2 regions of the Priestia sp. VA7 genome follow, and region 2 is predicted to be linked to the other one. Evidence: a T-box and tRNA genes for the amino acid it is inferred to sense, from the RefSeq annotation. Region 2 holds a T-box; the other holds one or more tRNA genes.
What was found. The T-box of region 2 lies ahead of AC0C45_RS01220 (valine--tRNA ligase). A T-box ahead of a tRNA ligase gene usually reads a tRNA of that ligase, here a tRNA-Val.
Positions count from the first base shown of each region.

Region 1: it encodes a tRNA-Val, which carries the amino acid that the T-box ahead of AC0C45_RS01220 (valine--tRNA ligase) is inferred to sense. The anticodon was not compared.

Region 1 is NZ_JBVQPN010000002.1:135,799-146,800, forward strand. It holds gene AC0C45_RS07310 (GntT/GntP/DsdX family permease) at 1-634, shown strand, start outside; gene AC0C45_RS07315 (DUF1349 domain-containing protein) at 789-1,400, shown strand; gene AC0C45_RS07320 (YitT family protein) at 1,439-2,059, opposite strand; gene AC0C45_RS07325 (Lrp/AsnC family transcriptional regulator) at 2,232-2,681, shown strand; gene AC0C45_RS07330 (arylamine N-acetyltransferase family protein) at 2,710-3,465, opposite strand; gene AC0C45_RS07335 (DsbA family oxidoreductase) at 3,486-4,097, opposite strand; tRNA gene AC0C45_RS07340 (tRNA-Val) at 4,228-4,299, shown strand; gene AC0C45_RS07345 (DEAD/DEAH box helicase) at 4,468-5,913, shown strand; gene AC0C45_RS07350 (copper homeostasis protein CutC) at 5,978-6,607, shown strand; gene AC0C45_RS07355 (amino acid permease) at 6,768-8,102, opposite strand; gene AC0C45_RS07360 (YflT domain-containing protein) at 8,602-8,940, shown strand; gene AC0C45_RS07365 (MBL fold metallo-hydrolase) at 9,226-9,948, shown strand; gene AC0C45_RS07370 (TetR/AcrR family transcriptional regulator) at 9,953-10,531, shown strand; gene AC0C45_RS07375 (BglG family transcription antiterminator) at 10,787-11,002, shown strand, end outside.
Region 2 is NZ_JBVQPN010000001.1:226,058-237,059, reverse strand. It holds gene AC0C45_RS01230 (DUF420 domain-containing protein) at 1-465, opposite strand, end outside; gene AC0C45_RS01225 (bifunctional folylpolyglutamate synthase/dihydrofolate synthase) at 622-1,920, opposite strand; gene AC0C45_RS01220 (valine--tRNA ligase) at 2,017-4,659, opposite strand; T-box leader at 4,742-4,986, opposite strand; gene AC0C45_RS01215 (hypothetical protein) at 5,217-5,414, shown strand; gene ysxE (spore coat protein YsxE) at 5,426-6,475, opposite strand; gene spoVID (stage VI sporulation protein D) at 6,553-7,701, opposite strand; gene hemL (glutamate-1-semialdehyde 2,1-aminomutase) at 7,849-9,138, opposite strand; gene hemB (porphobilinogen synthase) at 9,155-10,135, opposite strand; gene AC0C45_RS01190 (uroporphyrinogen-III synthase) at 10,153-10,926, opposite strand; gene hemC (hydroxymethylbilane synthase) at 10,926-11,002, opposite strand, start outside.

The DNA.
Region 1 (11,002 bases), on a different contig from region 2:
TTTACTGCCCGTTCTATTAATGGTCTTAGCAGCTATAGCACCTGTTATTAACGGATTGCCAAGCGGCGTAGTGAAGTGTGTAGAATTAATAGGAAGCCCATTAATTGCACTTTTAATTGCTTGTTTTGCAGCGTTTTACCTGCTTGGAAAACGTCAAGGTATGACAAAAGATGTGATTAAAAAACTAACGGAAGAATGTTTGCTTCCTGTAGGATCTATTGTCTTAATTATTGGTGCAGGGGGCGGCTTCAAACAAGTATTAATCGATAGCGGAGTAGGGACAACAATTGGTCAAATGTCTGAACATCTGTCACTGTCGCCGCTTGTACTTGCATTTTTAATTGCTGGGTTAATCCGTATCGCTACAGGTTCAGCAACAGTTGCATTAACAACAGCGGCGGGTATTGTCTCACCAATCATTGAGCACATGTCCGGTGTTAACTTAGAACTTCTTGTTATCGTTACTGGTGCGGGTTCACTAATGTTCTCTCACGTTAATGATGCTGGCTTCTGGATGGTGAAGGAGTATTTAGGATTAACAGTGAAAGAAACATTCAAAACATGGACCGTTTTGGAAACGCTTCTATCCTTTATTGCTTTTGCAGGAGCACTTATTCTAAATGCACTAATCTAAAAATAAGACTCTTTTACTCTATGTAAAAGAGTCTTATTTTTTTTATGAAAAAAAGAATTTACAAGAAGAATAATCAAAATATTTTATTTATTCGTTAAATTATGGCAGAATAGAAATAGAAGAACAATAGCTTCTAAGAAGGGAATGACAGAGAGTGAGTAATCAACTAGTATTTTTCACAAACTTTTCAGAAGGAAAATTAGATTCAGACGTTTCTTGGTATTGTCCACCAGCTCAATTTCAAATTGATACGGAAACGAATCGATTAGTGATTAAAACAGATGCTAAAACAGATTTTTGGCAGCGTACTCATTATGGTTTTGAAGCGGACAATGGACACTTTCTTTACCGTGAAGTAGAAGGCGACTTTGAAATCATGACAAAGGTGCATACATATCCAGTTAATCGCTACGATCAAGCAGGTCTCATGATTCGTGTATCAAAAGATACGTGGATCAAAACGTCAGTTGAATACAATCCCGATGGTCCTAACCAATTAGGAGCAGTGGTAACCAACCAGGGCTTCTCAGATTGGTCCAGTCAAAATTTTACTCAAAACAAATCAGCGCTTTATTTTAAAATTCAGCGAAAAAACGATGATTACACCGTTTGTTATTCAAGTGATGGAGATTCGTGGACTCAGCTCCGACTCGCTTACTTATTGAACTCATCCAAAGAACCTGTTCAAGTTGGCATTTACGCTTGTAGTCCTCAAGGAGAAGGATATGAAGCCCAATTTGATTTTATAAAAGTAGAAAAAATTTAAATAAAAAACACGATTTAGTCACAGCTAAATCGTGTTTTTTATTTGGAAATCGCATTATCTAAAGGCTGTGTAACAGAAGCGGGTGTGGGTTGATTGTGTAAAGCAATTTTTTGTTTAAAGTAGCTGATAACAAACCCTGTAATTGCAATAGACATGACAGAGAAAATTCCTTTTGAAAATCCAATTGAATACATGCTCGACAGCACGACAAGGAAATCAAATGAAAAATTCACTTTTCCAGGATCCCAGCCGAATTTTCGCTGTGCGAATAGCGCTAGAATATTAGCACCGCCGAGAGAAGCTCCGTTCATAAATAAAATGGATAACCCAAGGCCTGCAATTAGTCCGCCAGTAACAGCACCCATAAGGCTGGGAAGTGTAAAGGAAGGAAGCAAGTGATCGAGTGAAGTGAGAAGTGATAGTAAAGACACTGATCCTATAGTTGTGGCGGTAAATTTCCATCCCATTTGAAAGAAGGAAAAGAGATAAAAAGGAATATTAATGAGAAAAAAGATCACCGCAAATGATAAAGGAAGAGCATATGACAAGCTGAGAGATAGACCAGCTGTTCCTCCCGTCACTACGTGAGAGTGTCGCAAGATAAGGACACCAATACTTGCAATTGTACATCCAAGAATAATCCATAAAACTTTTTTCATAAATAAACCCCTTTGTTTGTTTTTTCTGAATTTTCATTTTCAATCATCTACTTTAATGATAGGATATTAAATAAAGAAAACACATGCATAAGTGAAGGAAATAATACTTGTTCTGTTATCAAATTGAATGAAGATTTTATTTATTATATTCATTTTGAAAGGAAAGGTTTGTATGGATCAAATCGATGTACAATTATTATCTATTTTGCAAAAAGATGGGCGTATGACGATTAGTGATTTATCAAAAAATCTGGCTCTTAGCCGTCCAAGCGTATCAGAAAGACTGCAGCGTCTGCAGGAACGAGGAGTGATCCAGCGTTTCAGCGCTACGGTGTCTCCGAAAGCTTTAGGAAGAGATACACAGCTATTTATTCAAGTAAGCGAATTAAAAAGAAAACCAGAGGAATTTGAAGACTTTATTGAGCAAAATGAAGATGTACTTGAATGTCATCGTGTAACGGGGCCAGTTTCTTATTTTATCAAAGCAGCGGTGTGTGGAATGGAAGGGCTTCGAATGCTGGTTGATGAACTGATTCCTTATGGAAACGTGAATACGTCGATTATTTTAAAGTCGCCTGTAGAAAACAGGATGATTACTCCTGTACAAAAACCGGCCCCATAAGAGGCCGGTTTTTTGTATAAGAACAATATTAATAAAATCCTTTAATAATATAAAAATGATTTTGTAAAATATCAGGTGTTTCTTCTTCTGAAACGTTCCTTTTCGTCTTTTTTTCGCCATCTGTTACAGTTAGCGTTTCACCAGAGAGGGTAATGCGCCCTGTAGGGGTTGCGATCGTAACAAGACGTTTGTGTACAAACGGAGAATCGGCTGACGTTTGATTGAACTCACACATGGGAGTAAAGTCAGTCAGTTTCTTAGGAAGCGTAGACACACGGTACAGCGTTTTCCATACATCATCTTCCCATCGCTGCAAATCATACATATGCTCAGCAACGTTTGTCATACGATAAGAGCCGCTTACATCTCTTACTACTTCGCCATTTAAAGGCATTGGCTTGCGCACAGAATCTCCAAATCCAACGTCTACGATGTAAGGCTGATTTTCAATCGTCACAAGGTTTGTAGCGTGACTTCCTTCAATGGTCCACGTGCCGTCGGGTTTTTTGACGGTAGCTGAAACGTAAGAGACTTCATATCCGCTTTCTTTTAACAGCCAGCCAAATAGACCGTTTAATTCGTAGCAAAATCCTCCGCGTAAATTTACAATTACTTTTTGAAAAATTCGTTCCAAATCAATTATAATAGGGGTTTGAGACAGAACATCTAAGTTCTCAAAAGGAACATGAAGCATGTGTTTGTTCTGTAAAGCAGCTAAGCTTTGATACGTTGGGCTATCCGGTTTCTTAGCTAAAAACCGGCTAAAATAATAATTAATATTCATCAAATGCACCTCTTAGTAAATCATTTCTCTTTGTCTTTAGCAGAACGTTCATGTAACAGCTCTTTTTCGATTGTCTCTTTGGAAGCGAATCCTTGAAATACACGGCTGCCAATTTTTAAAGTTGGTACTTTCGTTACATGAGCATTTTCATACGCATGAACTAAGCTATCTTTATGAACTTGTTCGAACGTCCGGTCTTTTAAGATACGTATAAATATTTCTTGATCTAAATGTAAGGAATCAGCGATTTCTGCTAAGACTTCAGTCTGGCTAATATCTTTTTCATCTTCCCAATAAGCTTTAAAAACAGCATCTACATAGGCACTTTCTTGACCATGTTTTTTAGCAAAATGAAAGCCTTCATGTGCTAAATGAGTGCGCGGGACTGAAGGACTCTCCGGCATATTTATTTCCACGTGCAGCTGTTGTGCTAAGGGAGCTATCGATTGATTCCAAGTTCTCTCTAAAAAATCTTCTATTTGCTCCATCTGCTGGGCTGGCTCAGGCCAAAGTTCAAAAGGCTTCCATTCAATCTCAGCTTTTTGTTCTTTCATGACTTCTCTCAAAGGCTTAGTGGCTAGAAAACATAGTGGACAGACAAAATCAAAATAAAATTCAATATGCGCTTTCATCCCGTCACGCTCCTTTATGGCATGTTTTTATTTTATCAAAAGTAAAGATGATCCTTCCAACTTGGGAACTTTGGAAAAATAGTTGACAAAATTGGATAACTCTTTCTATAATATAGTCAATACATATCACGAGCGATTAGTTCAGTGGGAGAATACATCCTTGACAGGGATGGGGTCGGGGGTTCGAATCCCTCATCGCTCATACCAAAGCCGTTTTCTTATTAATAAGAGAGCGGCTTTTCTCTTTTGTTTGACAAATCAATGTTACATTAAATCTTGAGCGCGTATAGAAGAATTAAAGTATAATGAAACATAGTGCATCAGGTCATGATAAAGATAATCACTAATTTAAAATAAATGAGGGTACAAAATGAATCAAAGAAGTTTTAGTCAATATGGTCTTAGTGACAAGGTAGCTAAGGCGCTTTCTAGCCTGCAATACAATCATCCTACGGAAGTACAAAGCAAGGTGCTTCCCATCGCGCTAGAAGAAAGAGATGTTGTCGTGAAGTCTCAAACAGGAAGTGGAAAAACGGCTTCCTTTGGCATTCCACTGTGTGAATTAGTTAATTGGGAAGAAAATAAGCCTCAGGCCTTAGTGTTAACACCTACACGAGAGCTGGCCGCGCAGGTAAAAGAAGATATTACAAATATCGGCCGTTTTAAGCGAATTAAAGCAGCAGCTGTCTACGGAAAATCACCGTTTGCCAAGCAAAAAGTAGAATTAAAGCAAAAAACACATATTGTTGTAGGTACGCCTGGGCGAGTGCTTGATCATATAGAAAAAGAAACGCTTGCATTAGAGAAAATTCGTTATTTGGTTATTGATGAAGCAGATGAAATGCTAAATATGGGTTTTATTGACCAAGTAGAAGCAATTATTCAACATCTTCCTAGTGAGCGTGTAACGATGCTTTTCTCCGCTACGCTTCCTGAAGATATTGAAGAGCTTTCTCGCAAGTATATGAAAAAGCCGGTTGATGTTGAAATCAAAGCGAATGGATTAACGACAAGTACGATTGACCATTCTGTTATATCAGTAGAAAACGAACGTAAATTTGAACTGCTGAAAGACGTAACCACAGTAGAAAACCCGGACAGCTGCATCATTTTTTGCCGCACGCAAGAGCAGGTAAATACGCTGTTAGATGATTTAGATGATCTTGGGTATCCTTGTGATAAAATTCACGGGGCAATGGTGCAAGAAGACCGTTTTGAGGTTATGAATGATTTCAAAAAAGGTAAATTTCGCTATTTAGTGGCGACAGATGTAGCTGCGAGAGGAATTGATATTGATAATATCACACACGTTATTAACTATGACCTTCCGTTAGAAAAAGAAAGCTACGTTCACCGTACAGGAAGAACGGGACGTGCCGGTAAAAAAGGGAAGGCTATCACATTTGTAACGCCTTATGAAGAGAGAATGCTATCGGAAATTGAAGAATATATCGGTTTTTCAATTTCAACATCTACTCCTCCTTCTAAAGAAGAAGTACAGCAGGCAGCATCCGCTTTTACTGAAAAAATCAATGAGCGTCCAGAAGTTAAAAAAGATAAAAGCGAGTCATTAAATAAAGACATTATGAAGCTGTATTTTAACGGAGGAAAGAAAAAGAAAATTAGAGCGGTTGATTTTGTGGGAACAATTGCAAAGTTAGACGGAGTAACCGCAGACGATATTGGAATTATTACGATCCAAGAAAACGTCTCTTATGTAGAGATTCTGAATGGAAAAGGTACCAAAGTGTTACAAGCAATGAAAAACAAAACGATTAAAGGAAAGAAATTAAAAGTTCATAAAGCGATTAAATAGCAGAAGGAAGTCCATCTTTTTAAAGATGGGCTTTATTTATAGAGCCAATAAAGGAGTTGAGAGTATGAAGTACATAAAAGAAGCGTGTGCAGAAGGGTATGAGCAGGCAAAAAAAGCAGAAAAGCTAGGAGCAGACCGCATTGAATTGTGTGACAATCTCAGTCAAGGAGGCGCTACGCCAAGTTACGGCACCATTGAATATGCAAGCGAACATCTTGATACAGATATCAACGTAATTATTCGCCCAAGAAGCGGTGATTTTATATATTCCGAAGCAGAATTTCAAATTATGAAAAAAGACGTTAAAGCATGTAAAGACCTTGGAGTAAACGGAGTAGTATTTGGCATTTTAACAGAAGAAGCTGAAATCGATTACGGACGTACTAAAGAGTTAATAGCAGAAGCTCATCCTTTAAGCGTTACGTTTCATATGGCATTTGATGAGATTAAAGATAAATACAAAGCCATTGATATACTTAGTGAATTGGGAGCAGACCGTATTTTGACCAAAGGAGGGAAAGGATCTGCTTTGCAAAATCTTCATATGATCCGAGAATTGATCACATATGCTAACGACCGTATTATTATTTTGCCCGGCGGAGGAATTCATGAAAGCAACGCAGAGGCGGTTATAAAAGAAACAAAAGCAGCTGAATTACACGGAACAAAAATTGTAGGAGATTTATCTCGTTAAATAAAAAGAGGCTGGTACAAAAGCATTTTAATCCAAGTGAAAAACGAACCATTAATCAATATGTTTGATTCGTGGTTCGTTTTTTGATGGTGAATATAGTTTCATCTATCTCATTTGTTCATCTTGAGATCGAATTCATTTAGTTATGTCTCAACCTCTTTTATTTTGATGTATTTTCTTTTGCTGCTAAGCCGCTCGTCATTTTGGTACGCTGAAAGAAAAAAGAACCTACGACGAGTACAGCAATTAAAAGAGTTAAGAAGAACTGAGAACGTAATGAATCAATAAATGCCATGGCTATAAAAATACCAGTGATGGCAAGGATTGTAGCGTAAGTTAAGTAAGGAAATAACCACATTTTAATTTTTAATGCTTCAGGATTTTCTTTTTCATATTTTTTTCGCATTTTAATCTGTGAAAATGCAATAACAAGATATACAAGAAGCGCTACGCCACCTGATGCATTCACTAAAAACAAAAAGATTTTGTCCGGTGAAATGTAGTTAAAGATAACGCTAACGTACGAGATAACTGTACAAGCTAATATCGCGCTAACCGGCACGCCTTTTTTATTTAATTTTGAAAATCTTTTTGGCGCATCGCCGTTTTGAGACATGGAAAACAGCATGCGAGAACTCGTATACAGACCAGAATTCAGACAGGAAAGAACGGCTGTTAAAATAATAAAGTTCATAATTTGAGCTGCGGCCGGTACATTCACTAATTCAAGAATAGATACAAATGGGCTTTTCATTAGGCTTGACGAATTCCACGGAAGAACCGTTACTAAAATAAAAATAGAGCCTAAATAGAAAAACAAAATGCGATAAATAACGGTATTGGTCGCGATGGTAATGGCTTTTTCAGGCTGAGACGATTCACCTGCTGCGGTTGCGACAATTTCTGTTCCCATAAAAGAGAACATGACGAGGGCAATTCCTAAAAATACAGAGCTAATTCCATTTGGTAAAAATCCGCCTTTATGCAAAAGGTTAGAAGTGCCGGGAGAATCAATGCCTGGAATAAATCCAAAAATAATAGCTATACCTAAAAGTAAAAAAAGAACGATGCTGACGACTTTAATGAGAGAGAACCAATATTCAAATTCTCCGAAAGATTTAACAGAGTACAGATTGGTCATTGTTAATAAAAAAGTAAGAGCAAGACTTACTCCCCAAGACGGCAAAGACGGGAACCAGTATTGAATAATGTTTGCACCTGCAATGGCTTCAACAGCAATAACGATAACCCAGAAAAACCAGTAAAGCCAGCCAATCGTGTAGCCGGCCCAAGGGCCTAATGCTTCTTTTGCATAGGTAGAAAAAGAACCGCTGGAAGGATTTGCAGTAGACATTTCGCCAAGCATTCGCATGACTAAAATAACGAGCAAACCAGCAAATGCGTACGAAAAAATAGATCCCGGGCCAGCGGTGTTAATGAGCGATCCGCTTCCGATAAACAATCCTGCCCCGATAATTCCTCCAAGAGAAATCATGGTGATGTGCCTAATCTTTAACTCTTTCTTTAACTGTGGCTGGCTGTTCAATTGTAAAACCTCCTATATAACCTGGATTTTTAGTTAATATGGAGAATTATAGTATGTTGTAAGGCGGAAGGACAGGATGTTGTTAGAAGTTCTTTCATGTAAAAAGCCGGATATGAATTGTTGCATTCATATCCGGCTTACTCTGACACAGACATTCATTATGCGTATAAAGTATCTGATTAGCGTCTTTTTCTTTTATTACGATAAGCAATGGAGATGAATTTCTTATGAACGTTAGCTGAAAAGCAGCTGAATAATTGTTTTAGATACGTTAATCGAAAGAGGTATGCGTCTAATTAAAGGATACTATGGAAGAATTTCTAAACTCTCTCCGAAGCGCTAAATGCGGGTTTTCCTTTCTGAAAACGGGTATACATAGTAGTAAGAAGTTTATTCTTTTGCTAAGTATAAAAGAAAGATGTGCGATAGAAACAGGAGGTTATAAATAATGAAACATGTTGAAGTAGTAGAAAAAGGAGCAAATATTAACGAAGCAGTTAATCAATTTGCAGACAAAGGTTTTGAGAAAGATGAAGTATACGTGTTTACGTATGACAAGGAAAATTCTAAAAATTTAACAGAAGTAACGGACACAAATATTATTCGTCTGTCTGAAGAAGGTCCTTTACATTCAGCAGCGAGTTTATTTTTAACCAGAGAAGATGAGCTTCGAACAAAAATGGCTTCACTAGGCTTATCAAAAGATGAAACAAAAAAATATGAAGAAGAGTTAAAGAAAGGCAGTGCGATTGTAGTGGCTGCTACAGGAGAAAGAAAAGACGTTTAATTTTAATAGAGGCTATGGAAAAAGTAGTTTAGTTAAAGGGAAGATCCGAACGCGTTTGATTCTTGATAGAGAATCAAACGCGTTCGGATTTTTTTGTGGGGACGGTGTAACAAGTGATCTATACGAGCTTCTTTATCCCATTTGTTCGTCTTTAGATTTAATTGATTTCGTTATGTCTCACACTTTTTTTGTTTTTTCCAATATATGATTGATAAAACTAATGGTATTAGTTAAAATAAAAACTAATACCATTAGTTTTTATTTTATATAGTAGGGGATGAGGAAATGAAAATAGTTCGTGAAAAAATGTTGTATCAACTGACGTTTTTGCCTCGCTTTTTTCCGGTAAACTGTTATTTAGTCGAAGAGAAAGACAGCCTTACATTAATTGATGCAGCTCTTCCTTACAGCGCGTCAGGTATTTTGAAAGCTGCAGATCAAATTGGAAAACCGATTACGCGAATCGTTTTTACGCATACTCATGAAGACCATATCGGAGCAATTGATACTTTGAAAAAAAGCTTGCCGAATGCTTCCGTTTATATGTCGCAAAGAGATTATCGATTATTTTCAGGAGATTTAACAATCGATTCGGAGGAACCTCAAAACCCGATTCGCGGAGGGGTTCCAAAACTAGGAAAGATTTCAACTGAAATTGATCAGTTCATTGAAGAAGGGTCTTGCATTGGCTCACTTGCTCCTGTTTTTACACCGGGACATACACCTGGTTCTATGTCTTTCTTAGACCAGAGAACGAACGCATTAATTGCCGGAGATTCTTTCCAAGTGCAAGGAGGAGTTGCGGTATCAGGTCAGTTAAAACCGCTGTTTCCGTTTCCTGCCTTTGGAACGTGGAGCAAAGAGCTAGCGCTTAAAAGTGCAGAAAAGCTATATGAATTAAACCCGTCACTTCTTGCTGTTGGACACGGAAGAATTCTTTCTCAGCCGCTAAAATTGATGGAAAAAGCAATACAACAAGCAAAAGTAAAAATGGAAAAAAGGAGATGAAGAGATGTCGCCAAGACAGGGACTAGATTTCAAAAAAGTGATTCAAACAGGTGAAGATTTGGCCAATCGTGAAGGATTTTATGCTGTTACAATTGCTTCATTAGCCAAAGAATTAAATGTCCGTCCACCGTCTTTATATAACCATATAAAAGGGTTAGAAGAGCTGCGCAAAGAACTGGCTTTAAGTGGACTGCAGCAGCTATATCATCTTCTAAAAAATGCTGTTGAACGTGCTTCTGCAGAAGAAGCTGTTTATCAGTTAAGTAAAGCGTATGTTTCATTTGTAAGGGAGTCTCCAGGAATATACGAAGCAACGGCAACGGTAGCACCAAAGATACAAGATAAAGAAGTACAAAAAGCATCTGATAACGTTGTATCTTTAGTGTTGAATGTGTTGAAACCGTATCAACTTCCGGAAAATGCAGCTCTTCATGCTGTTAGAGGTCTTCGAAGTATTTTACATGGATTTTCTTCATTGGAGCAGCGAGGGGGATTTGGGCTATCGTTAAGTACCGATGAGACACTAGCTTTTTTAATTCGTACGTTTGTATTAGGGCTGCATCAGTACGAGCAGGCTACATAAATTCTATTAATGCTACTAAACCCGTTAATTGAAATTGAAAAAAAAGAGAAAGAATGATAGATTACAAATAAAGATATTTATTCCTATTGTTTTAGGGTTGTTACTGATGGAGCAGGCAAAACCTAAGCTGCAAGGACAGAAAATGTAGTTTCTGTTTGTTGCTGTTTAGGTATTTTTTGTTTTTGTTTAAAATAACTAGCCCTTTTAATTTATTTTATAAAGGGGAAAATCTTCTGAGAATGGAGAGAAACAAATATGCTTAATTCAAGAATGATCGTCATATTACGAGAACTAATGTCCATACAGTCTACATTATCAACCGTTACGAGCGAATATTTAGCAACAGTAAATCAAGTATCTTCGCGAACTATTCGAACTGATATAAAACAGCTGGATGACATTTTGTCTCAGTACGGTGCCAAGGTTAAATCAGCTCGAGGAACAGGGTACGAACTTAGCGTTTTAGATGAA
Region 2 (11,002 bases):
TTTTTCAACTTGCATTGTCCATCCCCACACAAGTGCAAACAGTGCCAGCGGAACAATAATCGCTGCTAGGAAACTGTGTGTGATCAAAATAAAGAAGTAAATGGGACGAACGATTCCTTCTCCACCGAACGTGGCTGTTTCTGTGGAGATGTAGTGGAACGTTAAATATGAAACTAAAAAGAGCAGTGTGGAAGTGAATGCTGCTAAAATAAAACCTTTATGAGCATTAATATTTTTCCTGAAAATTGAAATCAACGCTGCAACTAAAAAAATAAACGTAAAACTATTCAAAATAGCATTTAACCGTGGAAAGATAGTCAAATCAAAACTTACTTTTCCTTGATAGCCAATATTCGAAAAGAATAGCAGTAAAATAATAACATTCGCTATCACTGAAAAGGTAAGAATAATACCGGTAAAGTTTTTATTACTTTTCGGTACAATTTTTTCATTATTCTTACTCATGTTAACAATCTCCTTATTTAGTGATGTACATGTTTATTATATATCACTTACCTAGGGGGTGAAAGTGACAATACTTTGAACTTAGTGCTTACTTATTATCCCTATCCCTTCCTTACATTGTGTTAAAAGCAGCAAGATTCCACTTGCTGCTTTTGCTCATTTGAGAAGAAAAGCCCGCACTTCTGATATAAAATACAGAGACCCTGTAATCACGACCATGTCTTGTTCACCTGTCGCCTTTTCCTTTACGTAAGCAATTGCTTTTTTCCAATTCTCGTCCATATGCTTATTATGATGAGTACTCATCTCATAAAGCTCTGCGGCTGTGCGAGCACGAGGAAAGTCAAACGACGTAAATGTAATACTTGCAGCGATTGTTTCAAGTTCTTGGACCATTCGATCAGCGCTTTTATCATTTAAGCAGCTGAAAACTAAATGAATGTTTCGACCTTCATAATGAAGGCGTAAAGTAGATAACAAGCTATCAATGCCTTCTGCATTATGAGCCCCATCAATAATCGTTAAGGGATGCTCATTTACTATCTCAAAGCGGCCGTTCCACTTTGTATGCTGAATCCCTTTTATCATTTGCTCTTTGGAGATAGAAAGCTTTTTCTTTTCTTTTAAATAACAAACGGCCATGAGAGCCAAAGCTGCATTTTTAACTTGATGATAGCCAAGCATATTTAATTGCAAGTGTTTAAATGTGCTATACGGCGTTTTTAACGTAAAGCCTTCTCCATTTGCTAAGGGCTCATAGTTTTCAATTTTAAATTCTTTTCCTAACACAAATAACGGAGCCTGCTTCGAATTTGCCTCTTCTGTAATGACGTCAAGCGCCTTTACCTGCTCGGCACCCGTAATAATAGGGACTTCTTTTTTAATAATCCCCGCTTTTTCTGCTGCAATTTCTTCTACCGTATCACCTAGTATCGCCATGTGATCAAATCCAATGTTTGTAATAACACTCACCATAGGACTCACAACGTTTGTTGAATCATATCGTCCCCCAAGACCTGTTTCAAACACAGCATAGTCAACTGAATCATGATAGCCGAAATAAAGAAAAGCCATGATTGTAATCACTTCAAATTCCGTTGCTGACCCTAAGTCCGTATGTTCTAGTCGCTCCACTACAGGCTTTACTTCCTGAACAAGAGCGGTCATTGCTTCATTTGAAATAGGCTGTCCATTCACGCTAATCCGCTCATTAAATGTTTCGATATAAGGGGAAGTAAACGTTCCAACTTTATACCCTGCTTCTTCTAACATGTTTCGCAAATAAGAAACAGTAGAACCTTTACCATTCGTCCCAGCAACATGAATAGCATTTATATTTTGCTGCGGAAAATCAAGCTGCTCTAGCATCCATTCCATTCGTTCTAACCCCGGCTTGATTCCAAAGCGAAGTCTGTTATGAATCCAATCAAGCGCTTCTTCATATGTCGTTATCATCTTTTATTCACCTTTCTTTTCCATCGCTATTATTATGTAAAGAAAAAGCGTCGCTATACAAGCCACGCTTTTTCTGTTCATTCATTAACCCATTGATTATCCGCGTAATTCAGCAATACGAGACTGAACAGCTTCACGTTTTTCAACGTAATCTTGCTCTTTTGCACGCTCTTCTTCTACTACTTTAGCAGGCGCTTTTGCAATAAAGCCTTGGTTGTTTAATTTCTTTTGTACACGTTCTACTTCTTTGTTTAACTTGTCGTATTCTTTTTCTAAACGTGCGATCTCTTCTTCGATATTAATTAAACCTTCAAGAGGTAAAATTAATTCTGCTCCTGTTACAACAGCACTCATCGCTTTTTCATCTAATGAAACATCGGTTGAAATCACAAGCTCACTTGGATTACAGAAACGTTCTACATACGCACGGTTCTTTTCAAGCTGGCTTTGAATATTTTCATCTTTAGCTTTAATAAATAATTTTACTTGTTTGCTCATCGGCGTGTTCACTTCAGCACGAATATTACGAACAGCACGGATAATATCTACAAGTAAACGCATATCGTTAGCAGCTTCTTTATCCGAAAGCTCAGCGCGTACTTCCGGCCATTTAGCTACTGTAATTGATTCGCCTTCATGCGGCAAGCTTTGCCAAATTTCCTCAGTAATAAACGGCATGAATGGATGTAAAAGTCGCATTGTGTTATCAAGTACATAAGCTAAAATTGAGCGTGTTGTCTTTTTAGCTGCTTCATCTTCTGCGTAAAGAGGAAGTTTAGCCATTTCAATGTACCAATCGCAGAAATCATCCCAAATAAAGTTATAGAGAATGCGTCCAACTTCACCGAATTCATATTTGTCAGCTAATTTTGTTACGTGCTCAATCGTCTCATTTAAGCGCGTTAAAATCCATTTATCGGCAACGGATTTTTCGCCTGATAAATCAAGCTCTTCAAATGTGATGCCATCCATGTTCATTAATGCAAAACGAGAAGCATTCCAAATTTTATTTGCAAAGTTCCACGTCGCTTCGACTTTTTCAAAGCTGAAGCGTAAATCTTGTCCCGGTGAGCTTCCTGTAGATAAGAAGTAGCGAAGAGAATCCGCACCGTATTTCTCGATTACTTCCATTGGATCTACGCCGTTACCAAGTGATTTACTCATTTTACGACCTTCAGCATCTCGGACAAGACCGTGAATCAGTACATCGTCAAACGGACGTTTACCCGTAAATTCAAGACCTTGGAAAATCATACGAGATACCCAGAAGAAGATAATGTCGTAGCCTGTTACAAGCACATTTGTTGGGTAGTAGCGTTTGAAATCAGCTGCATCCACATCCGGCCAGCCCATTGTTGAGAACGGCCATAGCGCTGAGCTGAACCATGTGTCTAATACATCTGAATCCTGTTCCCAGTTTTCGATATCTGCTGGAGCCTCATGATCTACGTATACCTCTCCAGTTTCTTTGTGATACCAAGCTGGAATGCGGTGTCCCCACCAAAGCTGACGCGAAATACACCAGTCGCGAATATTTTCCATCCAGTGTAAGTATGTCTTTTCAAAACGGTCAGGTACAAAGTTTACTTTTTCTTCTTGTTTTTGAAGATCTACTGCTTTATCTGCTAACGGCTGCATTTTTACAAACCATTGAGTTGATAAATAAGGTTCAACAACGGCACCGCTTCGTTCACTGTGACCTACTGAATGCATGTGGTCTTCAATGTTGAACAATACGCCGTCTTCTTGAAGGTCTTTAACAATTTGCTTACGACAAGCAAAACGATCCATTCCTTCATATTTACCTGCTTTGTCATTCATCGTACCGTCTTGATTCATCACTAAAATACGCTCTAAATTATGACGGTTTCCAATTTCAAAATCGTTCGGGTCATGAGCAGGCGTAATTTTTACCGCACCAGAACCGAATTCCATATCAACATAATCATCGCCTACGATAGGAATTTCACGCCCTACAATCGGAAGGACAACCTTTTTGCCGATTAAGTGCTTATAGCGATCATCTTCAGGGTGAACAGCTACAGCCGTATCTCCTAGCATCGTTTCAGGACGAGTTGTTGCGATTTCAATATGTCCAGAACCATCTGCCAACGGATAGCGCATATGATAAAACGCACCTTGTACATCTTTGTAAATAACCTCGATGTCTGAAAGAGCTGTTTTTGTAGCTGGATCCCAGTTAATAATATATTCTCCGCGATAGATTAACCCTTTTTTGTAAAGCGTTACGAATACTTCGCGCACTGCTTTAGAAAGGCCTTCATCAAGCGTGAAGCGCTCGCGTGAATAGTCTAAGCCAAGTCCTAGCTTCGACCACTGCTGGCGAATAAAGCTTGCATATTCTTCTTTCCATTTCCATGTTTCGGCTACAAAATTTTCGCGGCCTAGATCGTAGCGGCTTTTCCCTTCGCTGCGAAGCTTTTCTTCTACTTTTGCCTGCGTTGCAATCCCCGCATGGTCCATGCCAGGAAGCCATAAAACGTCATAGCCTTGCATGCGCTTCATACGCGTTAAGATGTCTTGTAACGTTGTATCCCAAGCGTGGCCTAAATGCAGCTTGCCCGTTACGTTTGGGGGTGGAATTACAATTGTATATGGCTCTTTTTCAGGATCATTTGTTGCTTCAAAAAACTTCCCGTCTAACCAATACTGATAACGATTTTCTTCAACGGCTTTTGGATCATACTTCGTTGGAAGAGTCACTTCTTTTTCAGACATAATGTATACCTCCATAATATAAAGTTTCAGTCTTTAGAAACTGTGTAAAGCTTTTATAAACATAAAAAAACTCCTTTCCTAATAAAAGGACGAAAGGAGTTGATTTCGCGGTACCACCTTTTTTTATAGACCTATCCCGTTTGATAAGCCTATACACTTCATTTCATAACGGTTGATTAACCGGCTTTTTCTACTGAGCTATGCAGCTGTTCAAAAAAGCTACTCATAGGCGACATTCCGAGTGCACATTCTTAAGAAATCTCACAGCAGCTGATTTCTCTCTCTGAAAGACGAACATCCCGTACTCTTCCTATTCACTGTATTTATGTATGAAATTCTCTTAATTATACTATATGAAAAAATGTTGAATCGTCAATAATCTTCTCCACTTTTTTACGATTATATTCATAATTTTTTTGTTCTGCTCTTTATTTTTTCATTCACTCGCTAATTTTGGAAATAAAATGAAGAGTCCGCTCAAAAAAATGGCACCATTTCTTTCTTTTTTCATATACTTACTTTAACCTGGGCACGTGGATTGAAAGGGGCATGTACAAATGAAGAAACGAATAAATGTAAATTCGTATCAGCTGCAGCGGTGGCTCAAAACAGCAGGAGCGGCTTGTGGACAGTTTATCGTTCCTTTAACAATTTTTCAAGGTATACGTACACTATTTTTCCCTACAACCTTTGATGTACTGTTGTTGGCACTGCTTGCCATACTAGCGGTTGCTTTATATTCGGACTGGATTTAAAAACCCAAGCGCTATTCGTTCGCTTGGGCTTGTGCAGCTGCTTCCGCTGCCATTTTTTTTTGCTGATCTACTTCAAATATTTTAATATTGAGCTGTTCAATGTTTTTCGTCAGCCAGTATGCTCGAATAAATGACTGCATATGTTCAAGCTCTGTTTTACTTTCTTTATGCTGCCTATATTGAACGATACACTGATACAAGGGTTCTGGAAACGCCAAATAACTGTGTAAAAGCAGCCGTTCCTCTTCTCTGAGAGCAAAATGTTTTTCATACGTACTAAACCACTCATAGCTGTCATAGGTAGTTACTGGGTATGTGCGAAGAGTACGGAAATAAAATGAGACCAAATCATAAATCGGTGAAGCATCTTTTGCATGTTCAAAATTAATAAAAAAACCATTTCCCCGTTCGTCATAGATAAAATGTTTAGCCGATAGCTTTCCATGAGACGTAACCAGCCGGATCTTTTCCTTTTCTTCCATTTCATCGTTCCACTGATCGAGCTTTCCAAAACCAAATTCAAGCGCTCTTGTCATTTCATAATAAAATGTACAGTAGTGCAATTCAAACGGGGACATATAAACTTTCTTCTCGCATTCTACTACGTACTGCTTCAGCTCTTCCTGACGTTTTTCCCACGTTTCTTTCATCGATGTATAATGATTTTCTATATCTTCTTTTTTCACTTCTACTTCCTGCGCCGAAGCGCCGTGAAGCTTAGCAAGCTCTTGAAATAATTTATGATATCGAATATCACGCTCTTCGGTCGGATTATTTGGGAGCCACGGCATTAAGTAATACGAGCCGCTTTCATCTGAAACAATGGGCTGAGAACGCTTCGTCTGATAAATAGGGACAAATCCCATCCATCCTTTTTGATACACGTTCTGCAGCTTTTGAATGAAGTTTTGATTTCGTTCTTGATGATTCGCCATTTCTTTAAGCGCAAACACGCCGGTTTTCGTATAGACTTTTTTTACTTTTCCGTAGTCTTCGATAAAGTCAACATCTAAGTCATATTCTTTTAACAATACTTTATAGTCTGCTACTGTCCGCTGCATCTATATTCTCCTTCCTCGTAAAAAATAAAGAAAACAGTTAAGACATTATATGCGTCAAAACTGTTTTCTTTCCGACTTTAACGAACGGGAATATTTAAGATGCTTCCTTCTTCCAGCTCATATTCATCTTCTAAATTATTTACTCGTAAAATGTTTTGTACATTCGTATTATAGCGGTTTGCTATCGTATCAAGCGAATCTCCGTCTTGAACAATACAAAGCTTCCAAGTTGAAAAAGCTTCTTCTTCCCGCGAAAAGAGCTTTGTTAAATAAAGGGCGTTTTCATTTCGGCCGCTTTCATTTTCTTCTTTCCGAAATTCAACAATAATCTTTTCCTCTTCTTGTTCAGCTTCTTCTTGCTCAGCCTCTTGTTGAACGTCAGCATACGTATTCAATTCACTAGCTTGCGATTCTTCGAAGCTTTCTTGCTCTTGACGAAGCTGAAACAGTTCAATCACATTGTCTTCTCTTTCTTCCTCGATTTGGGCCTCTTTTTTCACTTCGACTTCAAATGGTTCATATGCTTCCTCTTCATATTCCACGACCGGCTCAGCACGAGATTCTTTTTTAAATACAGATGAAAAATAACTAGGGGTCTCTTCTGAATGCTCTTCTTCTGAATGCTCTTCTTCAATAGCCTCTGCTTCTAAAAGTGCGGGAGCTTCACGATAGCTTACGTCAAACTCTTGTTCTTCTTCTTGAGCAACGTTTTCAGTATATACCTCTTCATCATCGTCCACTTCTTCATAGGAGACGATGTGCTGTTCCTCCGAAAACTCTTCCTCTTCTTCTCGTTCTTCATGCTGTTCGTACAATCCTGTGATGGACAAGTCAGCCATTAGCTGCAGCTGATTTGTGCCTGGCAATTCATAATCAAATAAATCAATAGATACATATACGTCTTCAATACTTTGAATACGATTTTTAGGAATGGTAATATCAACAGGAAATTGATGTGATAATTCAGCCGTTCCGTCTTCACGGACAGAGATAGATTGCACTTGATTCTCATTTGTATATTCGCGTAACGAGTGCTCTCCCTCGTACGTTTCGTATTCACCTGTTAATTGTAATGCTCCTCGAATAGACACGTATTGGTCATATTCTTGAATAGATACTTGAGGCTCTAAGGAGATAGACAAAAGTTGTGAGACTTCCTGTCCTTTTTGAAACCATACTGATTCTTCTACGGAAAAACGCAGACATGATAAATTATCCTGCGACAAATTGTTCTCCCCCTTCCAACACCCGCCAGGTAATAGCGCGGTCATTAAAGATGTATGAACAAATAAATTAAAATATGTCTTTAAAACTAAAAAAGCTTACGGAATCCTCCGTAAGCCTTGATATAAAAGTCAATCTTATTTAGCTGTTTATCCACGTAACTTCGAAAAAGCTTTTTCAGCTGCTGCAATTGTATGTGCAATGTCTGCATCTGTATGAGAAGTTGATAAAAACATTCCTTCGAATTGAGAAGGAGGTAAAAATACGCCTTCATTAGCCATTTCACGATAGTAAGCTGCAAAATAATCTAAATTCGATGTTTTCGCTGTTTCGTAATTTATTACCTGTTCGTTTGTAAAGAAGAAACCAATCATTGAACCAGCTCGGTTTACGGTAAACGGCACATCATATTTTTCAGCTGCTGCCATCAATCCTTCTTCTAAGCGATCTGCTTTACGAATGAACTCATCGTAGGATTGAGGTGTCAGCTGCGTTAACGTCTCGTATCCAGCTGTCATCGCAAGCGGATTACCTGATAATGTACCTGCTTGATAAATCGGGCCGCTTGGTGCAACTCGCTCCATAATTTCAGCTTTACCACCGTAAGCACCTACTGGTAAACCACCACCGATTACTTTTCCTAAGCAAGTTAAGTCAGGAGTAATATTGTAGTATCCCTGTGCACAGTTGTACGCTACGCGGAACCCTGTCATTACTTCATCAAAAATGAGCAGTGAGCCATATTCTGATGTGATATCACGAAGCCCTTGTAAGAAACCTGGCTGAGGGGGTACCACACCCATATTTCCTGCTACCGGTTCAACGATTACTCCGGCAATGTCATCTCCGAATTCTTTAAAAGCATATTGTACGCTTTCTAGATCATTGTACGGCACTGTAATCGTGTTTTTAGCGATTCCTTCAGGCACTCCCGGGCTATCTGGTAGGCCTAACGTTGCAACGCCTGATCCAGCTTTAATTAGAAGAGAGTCACCGTGCCCGTGGTAACAGCCTTCAAATTTTAAAATTTTGTTGCGACCCGTATAGCCACGTGCTAAACGCAGTGCGCTCATCGTTGCTTCCGTACCTGAACTCACCATACGGACGATTTCGATTGAAGGAACGCGCTCAATCACAACCTTAGCAAGCTCATTTTCAATTAATGTTGGTGCACCAAAGCTTGTACCAGATTCCGTTACTTTTTTGACTGCTTCAACTACTTGATCGTTGGAATGTCCGTGAATTAAAGGTCCCCATGATAAGACGTAGTCAATATATTTGTTGCCGTCAATATCGTAAATCGTAGCGCCTTTTCCTCGTTCCATAAAAATAGGATCCATATCTACTGATTTAAATGCACGAACAGGACTGTTTACTCCACCCGGCATTAATTGCTGCGCTTCTAAAAAAGCTGCTTTTGACTTTTCATAACTTCTCATGTGTAAGCCTCCTTAATTACTTGTCAGATAACCAGCGTGCTGCGTCTTTAGCATGATACGTTACAATTAAATCCGCTCCTGCACGCTTCATGCTAATTAATTTTTCAAGAACAATCTCTTTTTCATTTACCCAGCCGTTTTGAGCTGCCGCTTTAATCATCGAATATTCACCACTCACATTATAAGCCACTACCGGTAAATTAAATGTATTTTTCACATCGCGCATAATATCTAAATAAGATAGAGCTGGTTTTACAATTAAGAAATCTGCTCCTTCTTCTACATCAGATTCTGCTTCTCGAAGTGCTTCTAAGCGATTGGCTGGGTCCATTTGATATGTTTTACGGTCTCCAAATTGAGGAGAAGAATGCGCTGCATCGCGGAATGGTCCGTAAAAAGCAGATGCATATTTAACAGCATAAGACATCACAGGCACATCTTCAAATCCAGCTTCGTCTAGACCATGGCGAATAGCTGCCACAAAACCGTCCATCATGTTTGAAGGCGCAATAATATCCGCTCCTGCTTTAGCTTGACTAACCGCTGTACGCGCTAATAAGTCAAGGCTAGGATCGTTTAAGATTTTTCCGTCTTCAATTACACCACAGTGGCCATGATCTGTGTATTGACATAAGCATGTATCTGCGATAACAACAAAGTCTGGAAAATTTTCTTTAATTTGACGAATACCTTTTTGAACAATTCCCTGGTCATGGTATGCCTGTGAGCCGACCGCATCTTTTTCAGCGGGAACACCAAATACCATAGCTGACTTGATTCCTAAATCGACTAACTCTTGGATTTCATCATTCAAGTAGTCTAAAGAAATTTGATCCACACCTGGCATTGATTTTACAGCATTTCTTTTTTGTTCACCTTCTACAATAAAAATAGGATATATAAAGTCTTCAGGATGTAAATGTGTTTCACGTACAAGCGCACGCATATTTACAGAATTACGAAGACGACGATGACGTGTAAATTGTAAATCTTTCATGTTAAAATCCTCCTTTATTATTCAAAACAACTAACCAACATATCTATCATACCATTTATTGTGTATGTGTTAGGAACAAGATGCTTAATTCCATATTCGCTCGCTGTCTGACTGGTAATAGGACCGATGCAAACAACTTTGGTTCTATTTATAAGCTCAAGCCAATTCGGAATATCTTTAATTGACTCGACAAAAAATTTCACTGTAGAAGAACTTGTAAAAGTAATGGCATCAATTCCTGTTTCTAAATGTTGCTTAACCAAGCGTTCAGAGTCTTGATTTCGAATGGTCTGATATACAACTAAATCCGTTACCTCACACTCTTTTAAGCCATCTTTTAAAACAGAGCGGGCTAATTGTCCTCGTACAAGGAGAACTCGCTCGTGATGTGACACATTTGCTTTTAACGACTCAAGAAGTGATTCCGCCACGTATTCTTTTGGAACAAGTTGCACGTTAACATCATGTTTTTCTAGCAATTTTGCGGTTTTTTCTCCAACCGCAGCCACTTTTAATCTTTTTAAAGCACTCCAACTGATATTTAACTCTTTTAGCCATTCAAAGAAAAAAGAAATGCCGTTTTGACTTGTAAAAACAATCCAATCAAAACAGTCAATTGACAGCAGGACCTCTTCCACTTCTTTTTCATTGTTAGAACGTGCGAACGTGAGGACTGGTAAGCTTAAAGGTATGCCTCCAAGCTTTTTAATCTGTGCTGCAAATGAATGAGCCTGCTTCGCTTCTCTTGTAATCAAAACTGTTTTCAAAAAAAGAGGAGCCTCATGACTCATTATTTGTCCAGCTCCTCTTTTACACGGTCAATTAAAAGCTTAGCTCCTTGAGATGTTAAGCGCTCAGCAGCTTCTG